DNA from 4 places in the Streptomyces sp. Je 1-369 genome. Region 1 is predicted to be linked to each of the others. Evidence: riboswitches for the same ligand, from Rfam matches in the RefSeq annotation. Region 1 holds a riboswitch; each other region holds the start of a gene.
The links. A riboswitch is a leader RNA that binds a small molecule or an ion and turns the genes downstream of it on or off. The one in region 1 is predicted to bind cobalamin.
Positions count from the first base shown of each region.

Region 1 (5,748 bases):
CAGGTCGTGGTCGAGCTTCGCAGCCTGGATGAGCGTCCAGATCTGCGCGCGGATCGCCGGGAGCTTCGCCGGGTCCATGGAGCTGATCTGCGCGTACTCGTCGAGGAGCTGCTCCAGGCGCGCGATGTCGCCGTAGGAGTCGGCGCGCGCCATCGGCGGCACCAGGTGGTCGATGAGCGTGGCGTGGACGCGGCGCTTGGCCTGCGTGCCCTCGCCCGGGTCGTTGACCAGGAAGGGGTAGACCAGCGGCAGGTCCCCGAGCGCGGCGTCGGGACCGCAGGCCGCCGAGAGGCCCGCGTTCTTGCCGGGCAGCCACTCCAGGTTGCCGTGCTTGCCGAGGTGGATCATCGCGTCCGCGCCGAAGCCGTTGTCGGCGGCGGGCGCCGCGATCCACCGGTACGCCGCCAAGTAGTGGTGCGACGGCGGCAGATCGGGGTCGTGGTAGATCGCGATGGGGTTCTCGCCGAAGCCGCGCGGCGGCTGGATGAGGATGAGCAGGTTCTCGCGGCGCAGCGCCGCGAGGACGATGTCGCCCTCCGGGTCGCCGCCCTGGCCCACGCGGGACCGGTCGAGGAACATCTCGCCGGGCGGCGGGCCCCAGTGCTGCTCGACGGAGTCGCGCAGCTCCTGCGGCAGCGTCGCGTACCACCGTTTGTAGTCGGCGGCGGGGATGCGCACCGGGTTGGCGGCGAGCTGCTCCTCGGTGAGCCAGTCCTGGTCGTGGCCGCCCGCGTCGATGAGCGCGCGGATCAGCTCGTCGCCGTCGCCGGAGACCAGACCGGGGATGTCGGCCTCGGGGCCGAAGTCGTACCCCTCGGCGCGGAGTCGGCGCAGCAGCTCGACGGCGGACGCCGGGGTGTCAAGGCCGACCGCGTTGCCGATGCGGGAGTGCTTCGTCGGGTACGCGGAAAGCACCAGGGCGAGGCGCTTGTCGGCGGCCGGGATGTGCTTGAGGCGTGCGTGGCGTACGGCGATACCGGCGACGCGGGCCGCGCGCTCGGCGTCGGCGACGTACGCGGGAAGGCCGTCCTCGTCGATCTCCTTGAAGGAGAAGGGGACGGTGATGAGGCGGCCGTCGAACTCCGGCACCGCGATCTGGCTCGCGGCGTCGAGCGGCGAGACGCCCTCGTCGTTCTCCTCCCAGGCCGAGCGCGACCCGGTCAGGCAGAGCGCCTGGAGGATCGGCACGTCGAGGCCGGTCAGCGCGCCCGCGTCCCACGACTCGTCGTCACCGCCCGCGGAGGCCTCGGCGGGCTTGGTGCCGCCGGCCGCGAGGACGGTGGTCACGATGGCGTCGGCGGCGCGCAGCTCCTCGATGAGCTCGGGCTCGGGGGCGCGCAGCGACGCCACGTACAGCGGCAGCGCCCGGGCGCCCGCGTCCTCGATCGCGCCGCACAGCGCGTCCACGAACGCGGTGTTGCCGCTCATGTGGTGGGCGCGGTAGTAGAGCACCGCGACGGTCGGACCCTCGACGCCGACGCGGGCGGTGCGCTCCAGCGGGCCCCACGACGGGGCGGGGGCCGGCGGCTCGAAGCCGTGGCCGGTGAGCAGCACGGTGTCGGAGAGGAAGCGGGCCAGCTGCTCCAGGTTCGCGGGACCGCCGTGCGCCAGGTAGGCGTGCGACTCCGCGGCGATGCCGACGGGCACGGTCGAGGAGGCCATGAGCTGGGCGTCGGGTGCCTGTTCGCCGGTGAGCACGACCACGGGGAGGCCGGTGGCGATGAGCTGGTCAAGGCCGTCCTGCCAGGCGCGGACGCCGCCGAGGAGGCGTACGACGACGAGGTCGATGCCGTCGAGCAGCGCGGGGAGCTCCCCGAGGTCGAGGCGGGACGGGTTGGCGAACCGGTAGTCGACCGGGCCTCCCGCCGCGCGGGCGCTGAGCAGGTCGGTGTCGGAGGTCGACAACAGCAGAAGCATGCGGGCGCAGGCCTTCCTCGGGGTGTCCGCGCCCCGGGTGGTCGTATGGACGGCAGGAGTTCCTGGCTCGCCCCACGGGTGGGGCTCACAGTGGCGGGACCGCGCCGGATTCACACCGGGCTTCCTCCCTCGGGTCCTGGTGGACCCACGCCGTCGCTGGCGTCGACGGACTTCGTAGCCCGCCGCCTGCATAGTAAGTCCTGCCCGCGCTCCGCGGTGCGGCCACCTGCCAGGACGGTCCGGCTCGGGAGGCGACCGGCCGGATCCGCGTGGGTATGCTCGCCGCCATGCCGCCCACCCCAGCACCCTCCTCAGACCAGGGCGAATCCCCCATACGTGACCGGGGCGACGCCTGCCCCGGAGCTCTGCGCCTGCACCGCGCCGACGACGGCCTCCTGGCTCGACTCCGGCTGCCCGGCGGGCTTCTGACGGGGCGTCAGGTGGCGGTTCTGGGGGCCGCCGCGGAGCGTTTGGCCGACGGGAATCTCAGCATCACCTCACGCGGCAACGTCGAGCTGCGCGGCCTCGGCGACGCGTGCGGCGGCGAACTCTCCGCGCTGCTCGCGGACGCGGGCCTGCTCCCCTCCGAACGGCACGAACGCGTCCGGAACGTGCTGGCGTCCCCCCTCGCGGGAACCGACGGATTCGGCCGCGCCGACGTCCAGTTGTGGGCCCGCGAGCTGGACGGACTCCTCTGCGCGGAGCAGTGGACGACGGCCCTCTCCGGCCGTTTCCTCTTCGTCCTCGACGACGGTCGGGGGGACGTGGCCGGACTCGGCGGCGATGTGACCTTGATCGCAGAATCGGGCGGGACGGTGGTGGTCGGAGTGGGGGACCTCGCCTTCCGGGTCGCCGGAGCCGACGCCCCGCGTGCGGCGCTCGCCGGGGCGGGAGCGTTTCTCGCCGCGGCGGCCGATGCGGGGAACGGGGCTTGGCGGGTGGGGGAGCTGCCCGTCGGCCGGGCCATCGACCTGGCTGGGGCACTGGAGGGGGCGGGGATCGGGGCGGTGCGGGTCGGGCCGGGGGCTGTGGGCTCGGGTGGTTCGGCGGGGCCGGGGGCTGTGGGCTCGGGTGGTTCGGCGGGCCCGGGTGGTCCGCCGCCGCCCGGTGTCATCGGGCGTGCCGTCTCCGTGCACGCCCCGCTCGGGCGCGTCAGCGTCGGGCAGTGGCGGGCCCTGCTGCCGCTGCCCGCGGACGAGCTCCGCGTCACCCCGTGGCGCGGCTTCGTGCTTCCCGGCTTTGCTGACGAGGGGAGCGCCCGGAAGCGGCTGGGCTCGCTGACCGAGGCCGGGTACCTCACCGACCCCGGCTCGCCCTGGCTCGGCGTCGGCGCCTGCACCGGCCGCCCCGGGTGCGCCAAGTCCCTCGCCGACGTCCGTGCGGACGCGGTGCCGGGCCACGGGTCCCTGCCCGTCCACTGGTCCGGCTGCGCACGGCGGTGCGGGCACCCGCACGGCGACTGGGTCGACGTCCTCGCCACCGGGGACGGCGACTACGAAGTGACGCTGCACACCGGAGGCTCCACCGTCCCCGTCACGGGCGGAACCCTGACCGAAGCGGTCACCACCGCACGTACCACCACGAAACCAACGGCCACGAGATGAGCGAGAGCACAGTGTTCGACTACGAGAAGGACGGCGCGGCGATCTACCGCGAGTCCTTTGCCACCATCCGCGCGGAGGCGGACCTCCAAGGCCTGCCCGCCGACGTCAGCCAGGTCGCGGTCCGGATGATCCACGCCTGCGGAATGGTCGACCTCGTGCGCGACCTCTCGTACAGCCCGCGCGTGATCGCCGACGCCCGCAAGGCGCTGCGCGACGGCGCGCCGATCCTCTGCGACGCGAACATGGTCGCGAGCGGCGTCACGCGCAAGCGGCTGCCCGCCGACAACGACGTGGTCTGCACCCTCGCCGACCCGTCCGTGCCGGACCTCGCCGCGCGGCTCGGCACCACCCGCAGTGCCGCCGCGCTCGAACTCTGGCGCGACCGCCTCGAAGGCGCCGTCGTCGCCATCGGCAACGCGCCCACCGCCCTCTTCCGCCTCCTGGAGATGATCGAGGAGGGCGCGCCCCGACCGGCCGCGATCCTCGGCATCCCGGTCGGCTTCGTCGGCGCGGCCGAGTCGAAGGACGCGCTCGCCGCGCACACCTCCGGCGTGGAGTACCTGGTCGTACGGGGACGTCGCGGTGGCAGCGCGATGGCCGCGGCGGCGATCAACGCGATTGCGAGCGAAGCGGAATGAGCGGCGTGCCCATCTCCACCGACCTGCCCGTGCCCACCGAACAGAGTTCGAAGGGGCAGCTCTACGGCGTCGGGCTGGGCCCCGGCGATCCGTCGCTGATGACCGTGCGCGCCGTGGAGGTCATCGCGTCCGCCGACGTGATCGCGTACCACTCCGCACGGCACGGCCGTTCCATCGCCCGCTCGATCGCGGCCGCGCACCTCCGCGCCGACCACATCGAGGAAGCGCTGGTCTACCCCGTCACCACGGAGAGCACCGACCACCCCGGCGGCTACCGCGGCGCCCTCGACGACTTCTACGAGGAAGCCGCCGCCCGGCTCGCCGTACACCTCGACGCGGGCCGCACCGTCGCCGTGCTCGCCGAGGGCGACCCGCTCTTCTACGGCTCCTACCAGCACATGCACAAGCGCCTCGCGCACCGCTACCCGACCGAGGTCATCCCCGGCGTCACCTCGGTGAGCGCCGCGGCCGCCCGGCTCGGCGAGCCGCTCGTCGAGGCCGAGGAGGTCCTGACGATCCTGCCCGGCACGCTCCCCGAGGAGGAGCTGGCGGCACGCCTCGCGGCGACGGACTCGGCGGTCGTCATGAAGCTCGGCCGAACGTTCGGGAAGGTGCGCGGCGCCCTGGAGCACGCGGGCCGCCTCGACGAGGCGCGCTACGTGGAGCGGGCCACCATGAAGGGCGAGCGCACCGGCAGCCTCGCCGAGGTGGACCCGGAATCGGTGCCGTACTTCTCCGTGGCGGTGCTGCCGAGCCGCGTCGCGCCGCTCACCGGCGGCCCCGCGCCCCGGCCCGCCGAGGAGACCCCCGAGCGCGGCGAGGTCGTCGTCGTCGGCACGGGTCCCGCGGGCCCGCTCTGGCTGACCCCCGAGACGCGCGGCGCGCTCGCCGCCGCCGACGACCTGGTCGGCTACACCACGTACGTCGACCGCGTACCGCACCGCCCCGGGCAGCGCCGCCACGGCTCCGACAACCGCGTGGAGTCCGAACGCGCCGAGTTCGCCCTGGAACTCGCACGGCGCGGGAGGCGCGTCGCCGTCGTCTCGGGCGGCGACCCCGGCGTCTTCGCGATGGCCACGGCCGTCCTTGAGGTCGCCTCGCAGGACCACTTCGCCGACGTACCCGTCCGTGTGCTCCCCGGGGTGACCGCCGCCAACGCCGCGGCGGCCCGTGCGGGCGCGCCGCTCGGCCACGACTACGCGACGATCTCCCTGTCGGACCGCCTCAAGCCGTGGGAGGTCATCGCGGAGCGGCTGGCCGCGGCGGCCGCGGCGGACCTCGTCCTCGCGCTCTACAACCCGGGCTCGCGCAGCCGCACGTGGCAGGTGGGCAAGGCGCGGGAGCTGCTCCTGGAGCACCGGACGCCCGATACGCCGGTCGTCCTCGGCCGGGACATCGGAGGTCCCGAGGAGAGCGTGCGGATCGTACGCCTCGGTGACCTCGACCCGGCGGATGTCGACATGCGTACGCTCCTGATCGTCGGCTCCTCCCAGACCCAGTGGGTGAGGCGGCGCGGGGGCAAGGACCAGATCGTCTGGACGCCGCGGAGATATCCCGAGGGGTGACCCTCGTGTGCGCGCGGGACCCGC
Region 1 covers NZ_CP101750.1:6,714,156-6,719,903, forward strand. Annotated here, with positions in the region: gene cobN (cobaltochelatase subunit CobN) at 1-1,917, opposite strand, end outside; cobalamin riboswitch at 1,951-2,087, opposite strand; gene NOO62_RS30295 (cobalamin biosynthesis protein CobG) at 2,193-3,521, shown strand; gene NOO62_RS30300 (precorrin-8X methylmutase) at 3,518-4,159, shown strand; gene NOO62_RS30305 (precorrin-2 C(20)-methyltransferase) at 4,156-5,724, shown strand.

Region 2 (5,748 bases), 3.3 Mb from region 1:
GATGACGGCGTCGGGCGAGGGCGGAGCTGTCCTGAAACTGTCGGTCGAGGAGTCCCAGCGGTGGCTGGCGGCCCTCAACGACCTCCGGCTCGCGATCGGCACGCGCCTCGAAGTGAGCGACGAGGACGACGCCGATCTCCTCTACCGCCTGCCGGACTCCGACCCCCGCAAGCCGATGGTGATGGCCTACCTCTGGCTCGGCGGACTGCAGGAGACGCTGGTCGGGACGTTGCTGGACTGATTCCGGGCAGAAGTTCATGCAGAATGCAGCAAAATTTGTTGTAGTGGACAGGTTCTGCCCGCCCGGAGCGTGGTTCGCTCAGCGGAGCCTCAAATCCGGATAACGATCCCGTCAAGTCATTGCCCTGCTTTGCTCTGTCAAGGGTGCTTTGTCCGCTTCTTCCTGTGGTGTGCGCCACAGGTGGCTCATTCCCTCACTGTTGCCACCGTGATAAATCTTCACGACCGCTCGGTGACGCCACCCATGTCACCGAGGGCGCTTCAGCCGGCAGACCGCCGGTAGCACTCCATCCATATCCGGGGGGATCAGGACCTGATCCGCAGCCACAACGCAGATGTGCGGGCGCGGATCAGCATGGAGAAAGGCGTCACCATGACCTCAGTGCAGGTCGAAGAGCACCACGACGGGCACGACGGCAATGGGGTCGTGCACGGCTCGTCCGGCGAGGGCGAGGGATACCAGCGCGGGCTCGGAGCCCGACAGATCCAGATGATCGCGATCGGCGGTGCCATCGGCACCGGCCTGTTCCTCGGCGCGGGCAAGGCCATCCACAAGGCCGGACCGAGCCTCATCCTGGCGTACGCCATCGCGGGCCTCGTCATCTTCTTCATCATGCGGGCGCTCGGCGAGCTCCTCATGTACCGGCCCGTGTCCGGCTCCTTCTCGGAGTACGCACGCGAGTTCATGGGCCCGTTCTTCGGATTCGTGACCGGCTGGACGTACTGGCTCTTCTGGGTCGTCACCGGCATCACCGAAGTCACCGCGGCCGCCCAGTACATGCAGTACTGGACCCACGACTCATTCCCGCAATGGGCCTACGCGCTGGTCTTCACCGTCATCCTGTACGGCGCGAACCTCATCTCCGTGAAGCTCTTCGGCGAGCTCGAGTTCTGGTTCTCGATGGTCAAGGTCACCGCCATCATCGGCATGATCCTGATCTGCGTCGGCATCCTCACCATCGGCTTCTCCGACGCCGGTGACACCGCCACCGTGGCCCACCTGTGGAACCAGGGCGGTTTCTTCCCCAACGGCATCGGCTCCACGCTGATGACCCTGCAGATCGTGATGTTCGCCTTCCTCGCCGTCGAGCTCGTCGGCGTCACCGCGGGCGAGTCCAAGGACCCGAAGACCGTCCTGCCCAAGGCCATCAACACCGTGCCGTGGCGCATCGCCGTCTTCTACGTCGGCGCCCTCATCATGATCCTGTCGGTCGTCCCGTGGACCTCCTTCAAGCCCGGCGTCTCACCGTTCGTCGCCGCCTTCGAGGAGATGGGCCTCGGCGTCGGCGCCGCCATCGTGAACTTCGTGGTCCTCACCGCCGCGCTCTCCTCCTGCAACTCCGGCATGTACTCCACCGGCCGCATGCTGCGCGACCTGGCGATGAACGGCCAGGGCCCCAAGTTCTTCACCAAGCTCACGAAGAACGGCCTGCCGCTGATCGGCACCACGGCCTCCGCCGCGTTCATGCTGGTCGGCGTCTGGATCAACTACCAGTGGCCGGGCGAGGCGTTCAACTACGTCGTCTCCTTCGCCACCATCTCCGGCATGTGGGCCTGGATCATGATCCTGGCCTGCCAGATCCGCTACCGTCGCAAGGCCGACCGCGGCGAGCTGCCGCAGTCCACCTTCCGCGCCCCGGGAGCCCCGTACACCAGCTGGTTCGCCCTGCTCTTCATCGGCATGGTCATCGTGATGATGGGCATCGACAAGGACGCGCGTATCTCCCTGTACGCCGCTCCGGTCTGGGCCGCGATCCTGACCGTGTCGTACCTGGTGCTCAAGAGCCGCAACCCGCAGGCCGCGGCCTTCAACAAGCGGAAGGTCGGCGTCTCCGGCGAGTCCTCCTCGGACGACTCCCTCTCCAAGGACTGAGGCTCCCCAAGGCCCCCGTCCAGCATTCGGGCCCGCCCGTACCACACTTCGGTACGCGCGGGCCCCTCTGCTTATCCTGGCTGCCATGCTGACCATCACCCAGGCCCTCCACGACCAGATCGTCGCGCACGCGCGCCAGGACCACCCCGACGAGGCGTGCGGCGTGGTCGCGGGCCCGGAGGGCACCGGGCGCCCCGAGCGGTTCATCCCGATGCTGAACGCCGCACGGTCGCCCACGTTCTACGAGTTCGACTCGGGTGACCTGCTCAAGCTCTACCGCGAGATGGACGACCGCGACGAGGAGCCGGTGATCGTCTACCACTCGCACACCGCGACCGAGGCGTACCCCTCGCGCACCGACATCACCTACGCCAACGAGCCCGGCGCGCACTACGTCCTGGTCTCCACCGCGGACACCGACGACGCGGGCCCCTTCCAGTTCCGCTCGTACCGGATCGTGAACGGCGAGGTCACCGAAGAAGAGGTAAAGGTCGTCGAGGCATACTGAGCTTTACTCATGAGGGCGGCAGGACCCAGGAAGCCGGTGCGAACCCGGCACGGTCCCGCCACTGTGACCCCACCCCGACACCGGGGCCGGGGGAGTCAGGAACTGACCTGCCGCCCTTCTCCACGCAACGCAGGGGACGCGGAAATCCCCTGAAGGAGGAAGTTCAGCCATGTCCCGCCGTCACACCGGCATACGCGCCCTCGCCGCCGCGGCCCTGCTCGTCCCGCTCGCCGCGTGCTCCTCGTCGGACGCAGGCGGTGACACCGAGCCCGCCGCCAAGGCCGCCGGATTCCCGTACACCGTCACCAACTGCGGTGTGCGAACGACGTACGACGCACCCCCGAAGCGCGCCGTCACCATGAACCAGCACACCACCGAAGTGATGCTGGAACTCGGCCTCAAGGACCACCTCACCGGCACGGCCTACCTCGACGACAAGGTCCTGCCCAAGTATGAGAAGGCGTACGACTCCGTGCCCGTCGTCGCCAAGGAGTACCCCTCCTACGAGAAGCTGCTCGCCGCCAACCCCGACTTCGTCTACGGCGGCTACGCGAGCGCCTTCCTCGCGGGCGACGGCCGCAGCCGCTCCGCGCTCGCCAAGTCCGGCATCAAGAGCCGCCTCAACGTGGAGGGCTGCGCCAAGAAGCCCGTCTCCATGGACGACGTCTACCGCGAGGTCCGCGAGGTCGGCTCCACCTTCGGGGTGCGGGCCCGCGCGGACCGGTGGGTCAGCGGCGCACAGCGCGCACTCGCCGCCACCGCCGAGAAGACCAAGGGCAGGAAACCCCTCTCCGTCTTCGTCTACGACAGCGGCGACAAGACCGCGTTCACGGCGGGCGGCCGCGGCATCGGCAACGACATCATCAAGCGGGCGGGCGGCCGCAACGTCTTCGCCCACGTGGACAAGTCCTTCAGCGACGCGTCCTGGGAGTCCGTCGTGAAGAACAAGCCCGAGACCATCCTCATCCTCGACTACGGCGCCACGACCGTCGCCCAGAAGAAGAAGCGCCTCCTCGACGACCCCGCCCTCCAGGACGTCCCCGCCATCAAGAACAAGAGCTTCGCCGTGCTGCCCCTGTCGGACATGGTCACAGGAGTACGAGCACCCGAGGCGGTGAGGAAGCTGGCGGCGCAGCTGTGAAGCGCATGCGCTACGCCACCGTCATCACCACGCTCTGCGCGGCCCTCGCGGTGGCCGTCATGGCAGGGGTGGCCCTCGGCTCCGTCCGCATCCCGACCGCCGACGTCCTGGAGATCCTCACGGGACGCGCGGGCCCCTCCCCGTTCCGCACCATCGTCCTGGACGTCCGGCTCCCGCGGGTCATCCTCGGAGCCACCGTCGGAGCCGGCCTCGCCGTCATCGGCACCGTCCTCCAGGCCCTCGTCCGCAACCCCCTCGCCGACCCGTTCCTGCTCGGCGTCTCCTCCGGCGCCTCCGTCGGCGCGGTCTGCGCGATCGTCCTCGGCTCCGTCTTCGGCCTCGGCGCCGCCCTGTCGACCACCGTCACCATCCCGGCCGCCTCCTTCGCGGGCGCCCTGATCTCCCTGATCCTCGTCTACGCCCTCGCACGCGGCGGCAGCGGCAGCTTCGCCACCGGCCGACTGATCCTCGCGGGCGTCGCCGTCTCGTACATCCTCACCGCCCTGACCAGCCTCATCCTGGTCACCGCCGACAGCGCCGACCACCTCAAGGAAGTCCTGTACTGGACACTCGGCGGCCTCGGCACCGCCCGCTGGGACATGCTCGCCCTGCCCTGCGTCACCCTCGTCATCGGCACGGCCCTCCTCATGTCCATGGCCCGCCCCCTCGACCTGCTCCTCGCGGGCGAGGAGGGCGCCACCGTCCTCGGCCTCGACGCCGCCCGCTTCCGCGCCGGCGTCTTCGTCCTCGCCTCACTCCTCACCGGCGCCCTCGTCGCCTACAGCGGCGCCATCGGCTTCGTCGGCCTGATGGTGCCGCACGCCGCCCGCATGCTGGTCGGCGCCGCCCACCGCGCGCTGCTCCCGGTCGTCGCGCTGATGGGCGCGGTGTTCCTGGTCGCCGCCGACCTCGCCGCGCGCACCGTCGCCGCGCCGCAGGACATCCCCGTCGGCGTGCTCACCGCGCTCACCGGCGGCCCGTTCTTCCTGTGGATGCTGAGGCGGCGCAACGAAGGAGTACCGGCATGACGACCACCGGCACGACGACCACCGGCACGAAGAGCAGCGGCAGGACGACCACCGGCATGACCACGGCACCGCTCACCGGCGGGCTCCGCACCGAAAAGCTCTCCTACGAAGTCGAAGGACGGCTCCTCGTCGACGCCGTCGACCTCACCGCCGACCCCGGCGAGACCGTCGGCGTCGTCGGCCCCAACGGCAGCGGCAAGACGACCCTGCTGCGCTGCGTGTACGGCACCCTGCGCCCCACAGGCGGCCGCGCCCTCCTCGACGGCGACGACCTGCACACCATGACCCCCAAGGCCCGCGCCCGCCGCCTGGCCACCGTGCCGCAGGACGGGCAGGCGGCGTTCGAGCTCACCGTCCGGCAGGTCGTCGCCATGGGCCGCTCCCCGCACAAACGGTTCTGGGAGGCGGACACCGTCGCCGACGACGAACTCGTCACCGAGGCGCTCGCCCGCGTCGGCGTCCAGGACCTCGCCGACCGCGCCTTCCCCTCCCTCTCCGGCGGCGAACGCCAGCGCGCCTTCGTCGCCCGCGCCCTGGTGCAGCAGCCCACCCTCGTCGTCCTCGACGAACCCACCAACCACCTGGACATCCGCTACCAGCTGGAGATCCTCTCCTTCGTACGGAACCTCGGCACCACCAACCTCCTGGCCCTGCACGACCTCAACCTCGCCGCGTACTACTGCGACCGCCTCTACGTCCTCGACGGCGGCCGCCTCGTCGCCTCCGGGACACCCAGAGAAGTCCTCACCGCCGAGCTCCTCGCCACCGTGTACGGCGTGACGGCCGAGGTCAGCACCCACCCGCTGACCGGCGCCCCGACAGTCGTCTACCTGCCGCCGCCCGCATCCTGAACGGATTCCGTCCACCAGTTGAGATCACATTCCGGGATCCGGACCGGGAATCGATACGATGACCGCATGGTTCCCCATGACGTGAGCGAAGAGACGCCGAGCGCACC
Region 2 covers NZ_CP101750.1:3,367,366-3,373,113, reverse strand. Annotated here, with positions in the region: gene NOO62_RS15365 (DUF2017 domain-containing protein) at 1-241, shown strand, start outside; gene NOO62_RS15360 (amino acid permease) at 614-2,113, shown strand; gene NOO62_RS15355 (M67 family metallopeptidase) at 2,199-2,621, shown strand; cobalamin riboswitch at 2,585-2,747, shown strand; gene NOO62_RS15350 (ABC transporter substrate-binding protein) at 2,791-3,762, shown strand; gene NOO62_RS15345 (FecCD family ABC transporter permease) at 3,768-4,790, shown strand; gene NOO62_RS15340 (ABC transporter ATP-binding protein) at 4,847-5,641, shown strand; gene NOO62_RS39120 (putative leader peptide) at 5,708-5,748, shown strand, end outside.
Region 2: it holds a riboswitch for cobalamin, as region 1 does, so the genes downstream of both, NOO62_RS15350 (ABC transporter substrate-binding protein) here and cobN (cobaltochelatase subunit CobN) in region 1, are expected to answer to the same signal.

Region 3 (5,748 bases), 1.6 Mb from region 1:
GGCCTCCTCGGCGCCGGGGACGCGCGGCGAGTGGATGTCGTACACGCCGGGGCCCGCCTCGCGCGGATAGCCGTGGGCGGCGAGCTCGCGGGCGACCTGCATGTGGGAGCGGGCGGCCTCCAGGCTGATGACGTCGGCGTCGAGGTCGTCGATGGCCTGGACGATGTCGCCGAACTCCGCGTAGCACATGTGGGTGTGGATCTGGGTGTCCGGCCGTACCCCGCTCGTGGTGAGGCGGAAGGACTCGGTGGCCCAGGCCAGATAGGCGGGGTGGTCGGCGGCGCGCAGGGGCAGCGTCTCGCGCAGGGCGGGCTCGTCGACCTGGATGACCGAAGTGCCCGCCGCCTCCAGGTCGTCGACCTCGTCGCGCAAGGCGAGGGCGACCTGGCGTGCGGTGTCGCCGAGCGGCTGGTCGTCACGGACGAAGGACCAGGCGAGCATGGTGACCGGGCCGGTGAGCATGCCCTTGACGGGACGGCCGGTCAGGGACTGCGCGTACGTCGTCCAGCGCACCGTCATCGGTTCGGGGCGGGAGATGTCACCGGCGAGGATCGGCGGGCGCACATAGCGGGTGCCGTACGACTGGACCCAGCCGTGCTGCGTGGCGAGGTAGCCGGTGAGCTGCTCGGCGAAGTACTGCACCATGTCGTTGCGCTCGGGCTCGCCGTGCACCAGGACGTCGATGCCCGTCTTCTCCTGGAACGAGATCACCTCCTGGATCTCGGCCTTGATGCGCTCCTCGTACCCGGCGCCGTCGATCCGCCCGGCCCGCAGGTCGGCGCGGGCCGTGCGCAGTTCACCGGTCTGCGGGAACGACCCGATGGTCGTCGTCGGCAGCAGCGGCAGGCCGAGCGCGGTGCGCTGGGCGGCGGCCCGCTCCGCATACGGCTGGGAGCGCCGTGCGTCGGCGTCCGTGACGGCGCCGGTGCGGGCGCGGACGGCCGGGTCGCGGGTGATGGGGGAGCCCGCCCGGGAGGCCAGGTCGGCGCGGTTCGCGGCGAGTTGGGTGGAGATCGTGTGGGTGCCGCGGGCCAGGCCGCGGGCGAGCGTCACGATCTCGCCCGTCTTCTGGCGGGCGAAGGCCAGCCAGCGCAGGATCTGTGGCTCGATGTCCCGTTCGAGGCCCGTGTCGATGGGGACGTGGAGGAGGGAGCAGGACGCGGCCACGTCGACCCGCTCGGCGAGGCCGAGCAGGGTGCCGAGGATGGCCAGGGACTTCTCCATATCGTTGACCCAGATGTTGCGGCCGTTGACGACACCGGCGACCAGACGCTTGCCGGGCAGTCCGCCCACGGAGGCCAGCGCTTCGAGGTTGGCGGCGGCCGCCCCGGTGAAGTCGAGGGCGAGACCCTCGACCGGAGCCTTGGCGAGTACGGGGAGTGCGTCGCCGAGCCGGTCGAAGTACGACGCGACGAGCAGCTTGGGCCGGTCGGTGAGGGCGCCGAGGTCACGGTAGGCGCGCTCGGCCGCGTTGAGGTCGGCGGCCGTGCGGTCCTGGACGAGGGCGGGCTCGTCCAGCTGGATCCATTCGGCGCCCGCCGCGCGCAGGTCGGCGAGGACCTCCGCGTACACGGGAAGCAGCCGGTCGAGGAGTGTCAGCGGGTCGAAGTCGGCGGCGACCCCGGGCGCGGGCTTGGCCAGCAGGAGGTACGTGACCGGCCCGACGAGCACGGGCCGCGCCGTCAGCCCCAGCGCACGGGCCTCCTTGAACTCGGCCACCTGCTTGGACGAGTCGGCGGTGAACACCGTGCCCGGACCCAACTCCGGTACCAGATAGTGATAGTTGGTGTCGAACCACTTCGTCATCTCGAGCGGCGCCACGTCCTGCGTGCCGCGCGCCATGGCGAAGTAGCCGTCGAGGGCGTCCGCGTCGGCCGCGGCGCGGTGCCGCTCCGGGATCGCGCCCACCATGACGGTGGTGTCCAGGACGTGGTCGTAGTACGAGAAGTCGCCGGTGGGGACTTCGCCCATGCCGGCGTCGGCGAGCTCGCGCCAGTTGGCGCGGCGGAGGTCGGCGGCGGCGGCGCGGAGGGCGTCGGCGGTGACGCGGCCCTTCCAGTAGCCCTCGACGGCCTTCTTCAGTTCACGGTTCGGGCCCTGGCGGGGGTAGCCGTACACGGTGGCCCGTGCTGCCGCGGCTGCGGTCCTGGTGGTCACGGAGATCTCCTTCGCGAGATGAATCCCTGAGATCCCGGCGACGGGACGAGAGCGCGAAGGGGTGACGCACCGGACGGCCCGGGTACGCGCGTCGGGCGCGGCCGTCCGTCAGATGTGTTCGCCGACCCGCCCACGAGGTCACCGGGATATCCGCGCACGAATGGTTCGGGCACGGACAGCGGGCAGGTCTTCGGACTCGCGGGCACGTCCTCCGGGGAGGACACCTACTGGCCGTCGCTTCCCAGGACCGTTCGTCGGTCCCAGTGCATGTGACGGCGGTCGTTCCCGCTCACCGCTGCGGGGCAGTCCCGGATTCCCACCGGGTTCCCTCTTGCGACGCTCCCGTCTGGCGGACGGGGCGAACCAGCTGCACTGATCACCTTACGGCGCCGTCCGCCGACGAGCCGGGCCGTGCCCGGCAATCGCAAGGTGAGGTGGAACACGTGCGCGATGTGCTTCGCACACGGGGCGGGCGGGAAGGCGGCACACTCCGCTGCCTCCCGCCCGTCCGCGCGGACGACCGCCCGCCCCCTCGGCGGGCGGCCGCCTCCGGGCCCCTCAGCCCAGGTCATCGGGTCGGTCGGGTGCGCTCACGCAGCAGGAAGTCCGTGCGGTGCCCGAAGGTCTTGATGAGGCTGAACAGGTAGTCCCAGCGACCGGCGTTGAGCCCCGAACTGTGCTCGCGGAGCTCGAAGAGGATCTCCTCCATCTGCACGGCGGCCGTGATCGTCTCGATGAGGACGGTGGCACGGACCGTTCCGCGGGGGATGCCCAAAAGCTCCTGCGCGGCGACGAAGACGTTGTTCCACAGGCGTGCCTCGTAGCGGTTCTCCAGCTTGGGCAGGTAGAAGTACGGGCCGTGACCCGCGTCGATCTGGCGCCGCGCGCAGTGGAAGAAGTACAGGCCGAAGTCGACGAGGGAGGCGGGCACGGGCTCGCCGTCGTACTCCAGGTGCTCCTCGGACAGGTGCCAGCCGCGCGGGCGGACCACGATCGTGGCGAGCCGGTCGCGGTCGGCGAGCCGGTACTCCTTGCCCTCGGGAGCGGTGAAGTCGATGCGCCGCTCGATGGCGTCCAGCAGGTTCAGCTGCCCGCCGATCACGTTGTCCCAGGTCGGAGAGGTGGCGTCCTCGAAGTCGGCCATCCACACCCGCGCCCCCGAGTTGAGCGCGTTGACCGTCATACGGCGGTCCGGCGGACCTGTGATCTCCACGCGGCGGTCGGTGAGGCCGGGGGCCGGAGGGGCGACGTGCCAGGTCGGGTCGTCGCGCACGGCGGAGGTGACGAGGGGGAAGTCGAGCGGCGTGCCCGCCGCGAGCCGCAGGGCCTGGCGGCGCCGTTCCTTCAGCAGCTCATCGCGCCGCTCGCCGAAGAGGGCGGCCAGTCGGCCGACGAAGTCCAGGGCGGCCGGGGTGAGGATCTCGTCGTGGCGGTGTCCGGGCGGGGAGGGTGGGGCGAGGACGCGGATGGGGCGGGTGAGGGTGTTGGCGGGCATGGGGGTCTCCTGGGGCGGGAGGGAGAGCGGAGGGGGTGAGCGGAGGAGGGGAGGCGGGGCGCGGGGGACGGCGGGTCGGCCGACCTCACGCCCCGCGTCGGCACGGGGTGTTGCCCTCGGCGGAGACCTAGTGGAACTGCTCCGCCTCCGTGGAGCCCGCCAGCGCGGTCGTGGAGGAGGCGGGGTTGACCGCGGTCGACACGAGGTCGAAGTAGCCGGTACCGACCTCGCGCTGGTGCCTGACCGCGGTGAAACCGTGTTCCTGCGCCGCGAACTCCCGCTCCTGGAGGTCGACGTACGCGGTCATGCCGTGGTCCGCGTAGCCGCGTGCCAGGTCGAACATGCCGTGGTTGAGGGAGTGGAAACCGGCCAGGGTGATGAACTGGAACTTGTAGCCCAACGCGCCCAGCTCGCGCTGGAACTTGGCGATCTCGTCGTCGTCGAGGGCGGCCTTCCAGTTGAAGGACGGCGAGCAGTTGTAGGCCAGCATCTGGTCCGGGTGCTCGGCGTGGATCGCCTCGGCGAACTCGCGGGCCTGCGCCAGGTCCGGCGTGCTGGTCTCCACCCAGATGAGATCGGCGTACGGGGCGTAGGCGAGGCCGCGCGCGATCACCGGGGCCATGCCGTTCCTGACCCGGTAGAAGCCCTCCGCCGTCCGCTCGCCCGTCACGAACTCCGCGTCGCGCTCGTCGACGTCGCTGGTGAGGAGGTTGGCGGCGAGCGCGTCCGTGCGGGCCACGATCAGGGTCGGCACGTCGGCGATGTCCGCGGCGAGCCGGGCCGCGTTGAGGGTACGGATGTGCTGGCCGGTCGGCACGAGCACCTTGCCGCCGAGATGACCGCACTTCTTCTCGGAGGCGAGCTGGTCCTCATAGTGGATGCCCGCCGCACCCGCCGCGATCATGGCTTTGGTCAGCTCGAAGGCGTTGAGCGGGCCGCCGAAGCCCGCCTCCGCGTCGGCGACGACCGGCGCGAGCCAGTCCGTCACGTCCCCGTCGCCCTCGCTCGTGGCGATCTGGTCGGCGCGCAGCAGCGCGTTGTTGATGCGACGCACCACCTGGGGAACGGAGTTGGCGGGGTACAGGCTCTGGTCCGGGTAGGTGTGACCGGCCTGGTTGGCGTCGGCCGCGACCTGCCAGCCGGACAGGTAGACGGCCTGGAGACCGGCCTTGACCTGCTGCACCGCCTGTCCACCGGTCAGCGCGCCCAGCGCGTGGACGTAGTCCAGGTCGTGCAGCTGCCGCCACAGCCGCTCCGCGCCGCGGCGCGCCAGGGTGTGCTCCTCGCGGACGCTGCCGGCGAGCCGGACGACGTCGTCGGCGCTGTACGTGCGGTCGATGCCCTGCCACCGGGGGTCGGTGGCCCAGCGCCGTGCGAGCTCTTCGGCCGCGTGCTTCCTCGCGTCTGCCATTGCTGTCACCGTCTCCTTGACGTCCGGGTGTCGTCTGCCAATGCCCCGTCGCCGCGCGGGCTGTGCTGGCACGGGGTGTCACTGGTCTGACTGGATGCACTGCGTGTTGCGGCCGCACTGCAGACGATGGCACTGGCACGCAGTGCCATCAATCGTGGACGCGTGCCAACTTCTGCGAATCTTCGGGCGGGGAACTGCCAAGGTTGCGAAGGGTTCGCGGCAGGGCGGTTCCCGTACGCTGACGCCCACCCGTCACCGTGCTGGAGCATGCGCGCGGGGCACGATGGAGCACGGAGGAGCACACGGTGAGCAAGACGTACGCGGGCGCGCGACTGCGGCGGCTGCGCGAGGAGCGCCGGATGAGCCAGGCCGAGCTCGCCCGCACCCTGGCCATCTCGCCGAGCTACCTCAACCAGATGGAGCACGACTCCCGCCCCCTCACCGTGCCCGTTCTGCTCCGGCTGACCGAGACCTTCGGCGTGGACCCGGGCTTCTTCTCCGAGCGGGACACGACCCGGCTCGTGGCGGACCTGAGGGAGGCGCTGGTCGGCGAGATCACCGAAGCCCGTGTCTCCCCTTCCGACCTCGCCGAGCTCGCCTCGCGCATGCCCGCGGTCGCGCAGGTCCTGCTGGACCTCGGCCGCCGCGGCCAGCTCCTGTCCGAACGCCTCGCGGAAGCCGCGGA
Region 3 covers NZ_CP101750.1:8,268,726-8,274,473, forward strand. Annotated here, with positions in the region: gene metE (5-methyltetrahydropteroyltriglutamate--homocysteine S-methyltransferase) at 1-2,157, opposite strand, end outside; cobalamin riboswitch at 2,321-2,540, opposite strand; partial or broken gene NOO62_RS36530 (malate synthase) at 2,732-3,652, opposite strand; gene aceA (isocitrate lyase) at 3,780-5,063, opposite strand; gene NOO62_RS36540 (short-chain fatty acyl-CoA regulator family protein) at 5,369-5,748, shown strand, end outside.
Region 3: it holds a riboswitch for cobalamin, as region 1 does, so the genes downstream of both, metE (5-methyltetrahydropteroyltriglutamate--homocysteine S-methyltransferase) here and cobN (cobaltochelatase subunit CobN) in region 1, are expected to answer to the same signal.

Region 4 (5,748 bases), 890 kb from region 1:
TCCTTGCGGACCGTGTCGACCACGTCGAAGGCGAAGCTCATGTGCATCGTCTCGTCGCGGAACACCCAGTTGGTGCCGGTGGCGAGGCCGTGCAGCAGGCCCCGGCTGCGGAACCAGTAGACGTACGCGAAGGCACCGTAGAAGAAGAGGCCCTCGATGCACGCGGCGAAGCAGATCAGGTTGAGCAGGAAGCGGCGGCGGTCGGCCTGCGTCTCCAGCCGGTCCAGCTTCTCGACCGAGTCCATCCACCGGAAGCAGAACTCGGCCTTCTCACGGATCGAGGGGATCTCCTCGACCGCGTCGAAGGCCGCCGCGCGGTCCTCCGGGGCGGGCAGATAGGTGTCGAGCAGCGTCAGATAGAACTGGACGTGCACGGCCTCCTCGAAGAGCTGACGGCTCAGGTAGAGCCGCGCCTCGGGGGAGTTGATGTGCTTGTAGAGCGTCAGCACCAGGTTGTTCGAGACGATCGAGTCGCCGGTCGCGAAGAAGGCGACGAGGCGGCCGATCATGTGCTGCTCGCCGGGGCTGAGCTTGGCGAGGTCGGCGACGTCCGAGTGGAGGTCGACCTCCTCGACGGTCCAGGTGTTCTTGATCGCGTCCCGGTAGCGCTCGTAGAAGTCGGGATAGCGCATGGGGCGCAGGGTCAGCTCGAAGCCCGGGTCGAGGAGGTTCTTCTCGCTGTTCGTGGTGGAGCTCATTACTGGCAGGCCTCGCAGGACTCGGGGTTTTCCAGGGAGCAGGCGACGGCGTCGGGGTCGGTCACCTGCTGGGGGACGGGGACGGGGGCGGGGGCGGTGGGCGCGGCGTTCGAACCGCCGGCGGCGCGGGCGATGCGCGTCGCGGGGCGTGAGCGCAGGTAGTACGTGGTCTTCAGGCCGCGCTGCCAGGCGTACGCGTACATCGAGGAGAGCTTGCCGATGGTCGGCGTCTCCAGGAAGAGGTTCAGCGACTGCGCTTGGTCGAGGAACGGGGTGCGGTCGGCGGCCATGTCGATCAGGCCGCGCTGCGGGATCTCCCACGCCGTGCGGTACAGGGCGCGGACGTCCGCGGGCACCCAGTCGAAGCCCTGCACCGAGCCGTTGGACTCGCGCAGCGCCTCACGGGTCTTCGCGTCCCACAGGCCGTGCCGCTTCAGCTCCTCCACCAGGTAGCCGTTGACCTGGAGGAACTCGCCTGACAGCGTCTCGCGCTTGAAGAGGTTGGAGACCTGCGGCTCGATGCACTCGTAGACACCGGCGATGGACGCGATGGTCGCGGTCGGTGCGATGGCGAGGAGCAGCGAGTTGCGCATGCCGGTCGCGGCGATGCGCTCCCGCAGCGCCGCCCAGCGCTCCGGCCATGTCAGGTCGACGCCGTAGTGGTCGGGGTGCAGGACGCCACGCGCGGTGCGGGTCTTCTCCCAGGCGGGGAGCGGGCCGTGGCGCTGGGCGAGGTCGGCGGAGGCCTCGTACGACGCGAGCATGATGCGCTCGGCGATGCGGGTGGACAGGGCGCGCGCCTCGGGGGAGTCGAAAGCCAGCTTCAGCTGGAAGAAGACGTCCTGGAGGCCCATCGCGCCGAGGCCCACGGGGCGCCACTTGGCGTTGGAGCGCCCGGCCTGCTCGGTCGGGTAGAAGTTGATGTCGACGACGCGGTCGAGGAAGGTCACCGCGGTGCGGACGGTGGCGTCGAGCCGCTCCCAGTCGATGTCCTGCGCGGCCGGGTCGACGAACGCGCCGAGGTTGACCGAGCCGAGGTTGCAGACGGCCGTCTCCCCGTCGTCCGTCACCTCCAGGATCTCCGTGCACAGGTTGGAGGAGTGGACGGTGTGGCCGGGCTCCGCCGTCTGGTTGGCGGTGCGGTTGGCGGCGTCCTTGAAGGTCATCCAGCCGTTGCCGGTCTGCGCGAGGGTGCGCATCATGCGGCCGTACAGGTCCCGGGCCGACATGCTCTTCTTGGCGAGCCCGGCGGCCTCCGCCTTGCGGTAGGCGGCGTCGAACGCGTCGCCCCACAGGTCGACGAGCTCCGGCACGTCGGAGGGCGAGAACAGCGACCACGGCTGGTCGGCGGCGACCCGGCGCATGAACTCGTCGGGGATCCAGTGCGCGAGGTTGAGGTTGTGCGTGCGGCGCGCGTCCTCACCGGTGTTGTCGCGCAGCTCCAGGAACTCCTCGATGTCGGAGTGCCAGGTCTCCAGGTAGACCGCGGCCGCGCCCTTGCGCCGCCCGCCCTGGTTCACCGCGGCGACGGAGGCGTCCAGCGTCTTCAGGAACGGCACGATGCCGTTGGAGTGCCCGTTCGTGCCGCGGATCAGCGAACCGCGGGAGCGGATGCGGGAGTACGAGAGTCCGATGCCGCCCGCGTGCTTCGAGAGCCGTGCGACCTGGTGGTAGCGGTCGTAGATCGAGTCGAGCTCGTCCTGCGGGGAGTCGAGGAGGTAGCAGGACGACATCTGCGGGTGGCGGGTGCCGGAGTTGAAGAGCGTCGGCGAGGACGGCAGGTAGTCGAGGCGGCTCATCAGGCCGTACAGCGCGGCGACCTCGTCGACGGCGCGGGCACTCTCGTCCTCGGCGAGACCGCCGGCCACGCGCAGCATGAAGTGCTGCGGGGTCTCGATGACCTGGCGGGTGATCGGGTGGCGCAGCAGGTAGCGGCTGTGCAGGGTGCGCAGCCCGAAGTAGCCGAAGCGGAAGTCGGCGCCGTCGGCGAGCGCGGTGTCCACGAGCGCGTCGAGGCGGGCCGCGTGGGCGCCCACGAAGTCGGCGGTGCGGTCGGCGATCAGGCCCTCGCGGTGGCCGACGGCGATCGACTCGGTGAAGGAGCGCACGCCCTGCGAGGCGGCCTCGGCGGCGATGGAGAGCGAGAGCAGCCTGGCGGCGAGCTTCGAGTACGCGGGGTCCTCGGAGATGAGCCCCGCGGCCGCCTCGGTGGCGAGGGTCCGCAGCTCCGCCTCGTCGGCCCGGGCCGAACGGCCGCGCAGCGCGGCGGCGGCCACCCGGCCGGGGTCGGCGTCGGGGAGGTCGGCGGTGAGGTCGGTCAGGGTGCGCAGCAGCGCGGTCCCCGGCGCGTCGGTACCCTCAGCGCTTTCGGTGGGCTGCGGTGCCAGCGCTGTCGCAGGTTCGGCAGGCGCGATGGTCACGTGGGGCTCTCCCTCGCTCGGCTCTGGGCCTGGAGGAGGGGATGGCACACACGGGCGCACCCGGGCAGGGCGGCGTACCGCGTCCACCGGCCCATTCCACGAGGCCCGGACGGTCGGCACCCGGGCCGGACGGCACGGGTGCACTGCCGGCAGGTCTTCGGACTCCGCGTACGACAAATGCGTACACGTCTACCGTTGCGGGACAGTTCCGGACTTGCACCGGATTCCCCTGCGGCGACAGCGAGCACGAGCATACATCTTGTGCTGGCTCTGGGTGGCAGCCCCATATCTTGTGTCGGAGAGCACGAGAACGGGCCGCCGGATTCCTCCGGCGGCCCGTAGGTCGTACGCAGGGAAGGGTCAGTGCCCGCCCGGCGCCCCCACGGTGGCCGGGGGCAGTTCCTCGATGACGCCGGGGTCGCCCGCGTCCGCCGTGTAGTCCCCGGGCGACGTCTCGTCGATGCCCTCGGGGGCCTTCAGGGCCTTCAGGACGAAGGTCATGACCACGGTCACGACGACGTTCAGGACGAACGCGGTGAGGCCGATGTAGCCGATCTCGCCGATGCCGGGGATCTCGTCGGACGAGCCGCCGAAGTGCTTCTGCGTCGGCGAGGCGACGCCGTACGCGGCGACCGTTCCGTAGACCATGCCGACCGCCCAGCCCGCGAGCAGCGCCCAGCGGTGGAACCACCGCGTGAACAGGCCGCCGACCAGCGCGGGCATCGTCTGCAGGATCCAGATGCCGCCGAGCAGCTGGAAGTTGATCGCGACCGTTTTGTCCATGGTCAGGACGAAGGCGAGCGCGCCCACCTTCACCAGGAGCGAGACCAGCTTGGAGACCCTGGTCTCCTGCGCGGGTGTCGCGTCCGGCTTGATGAAGTCCTTGTAGATGTTCCTCGTGAAGAGATTCGCGGCCGCGATCGACATGATCGCCGCGGGCACGAGCGCGCCGATGCCGATGGCGGCGAAGGCGACGCCGGTGAACCAGTCGGGGAACATGTTCTCGAACAGCTGGGGGATGGCCAGCTGGCCGTTCTCGACCTTGACCCCGGCCGCGATCGCCATGAAGCCGAGCAGTGCGAGCAGGCCCAGCATCAGCGAGTAGAGCGGCAGGATCGTGGTGTTCTTGCGGATCACGTTGCGGCTCTTGGAGGAGAGCGTCGCCGTGATCGAGTGCGGGTACATGAACAGCGCGAGCGCGGAGCCGAGCGCGAGCGTGGCGTACGTCCACTGCCCGGCCTCACCGGGTGCGAGCCCCGCGACGGGCTTGCCCGCGGCGTCGTTCGCCGCCGAGAACTTATCGTTCGCCGCCTGGAAGATCTCGTCGAAGCCACCGAGCTTGATCGGGATGTAGATGATCGCGACGGCGATGACGAGATAGATCAGACCGTCCTTCACGAACGCGATCAGCGCGGGCGCGCGCAGACCCGACGAGTAGGTGTACGCGGCGAGCACCGCGAACGCGATCAGCAGCGGCAGGTCCTTGATGAACCAGTTGGTGTCGGGACCGCCGCCGACCCCCATGACGTCGAGGACGGCCTGGATGCCCACCAGCTGGAGCGCGATGTACGGCATCGTGGCGAGGATGCCGGTGACGGCGACCGCCAGCGAGAGCCCCTTGGAGCCGAAGCGCCCGCGCACGAAGTCGGAGGTGGTCACGTAGCCGTGCTTGTGCGAGACCGACCACAGGCGCGGCAGGAAGGTGAAGATCAGCGGGTAGACGAGGATCGTGTACGGCACGGCGAAGAAGCCGGCCGCGCCCGCCGCGTAGATCGCCGCCGGGACGGCCACGAACGTGTAGGCGGTGTACAGGTCGCCGCCGAGCAGGAACCAGGTGACCCAGGTGCCGAACGAGCGGCCGCCGAGGCCCCATTCGTCGAGGCTCTGCTCGTTCTCCGCCTTGCGCCAGTTGGCGGCGAGGAAGCCCATGACGGTGACGGCGAGGAAGAAGAAGATGAAGACGCCGAGTGCGACGCCGTTGACGCCGCCCGATGCGAGTGTGGTCACTTTCCGGCACCCCCATGGGCCTGCTCGGCCTTGCGGGCGCGCTGGTCACGCTGCCACAGCTGGTACGCGATCATCGTGAGCGCCGTCGAGATGAGCACCCAGAGCATCTGGTACCAGTAGAAGAACGGGATGCCGATGAAGGTCGGGTCGATCTTCGCGTACGACCCCACCCAGAGCATTGCCACGAAGGGCGCGACGAGGCAGGCTGCGATGACCACACGGACCGGCGTCACCACCGGTCTGTTCACTTCAGGCGCATCTGACATATCGCGGCTCCGTTCCCTCACTTATCCCATGCTTAACGTGCGGGAAATCTAAGCCACAGTCTCGCTGTATGGAACCCCCGTCCGGATAACGGACGTGACAAGTTGCCTGTTCAGCAGCAGCGGAACCCTTGGCGGGGGTCTGACTCCGCCCGGTCTGTCCGCATGCGTTCAAATGCGCGGCGGCTGGGAACAGTTGCCGCCGGATGCTCCTTGCGCACGTGCGCCACATACCGGTCGTACGCCGACTCGTCGGTCAGCTCATGGACGTACCACCGCATCCACCGCATCCCGCGCAGCACCCAGGTCACGGCGCCACCTCCCGTCGCTCCGTCCGCCTCTCCTCCTGCTTCTCCTCCC
Region 4 covers NZ_CP101750.1:5,826,696-5,832,443, forward strand. Annotated here, with positions in the region: gene NOO62_RS26690 (ribonucleotide-diphosphate reductase subunit beta) at 1-698, opposite strand, end outside; gene NOO62_RS26695 (ribonucleoside-diphosphate reductase subunit alpha) at 698-3,118, opposite strand; cobalamin riboswitch at 3,249-3,385, opposite strand; gene mctP (monocarboxylate uptake permease MctP) at 3,479-5,125, opposite strand; gene NOO62_RS26705 (DUF3311 domain-containing protein) at 5,122-5,391, opposite strand; gene NOO62_RS26710 (YbdD/YjiX family protein) at 5,502-5,678, opposite strand; gene NOO62_RS26715 (carbon starvation CstA family protein) at 5,696-5,748, opposite strand, start outside.
Region 4: it holds a riboswitch for cobalamin, as region 1 does, so the genes downstream of both, NOO62_RS26695 (ribonucleoside-diphosphate reductase subunit alpha) here and cobN (cobaltochelatase subunit CobN) in region 1, are expected to answer to the same signal.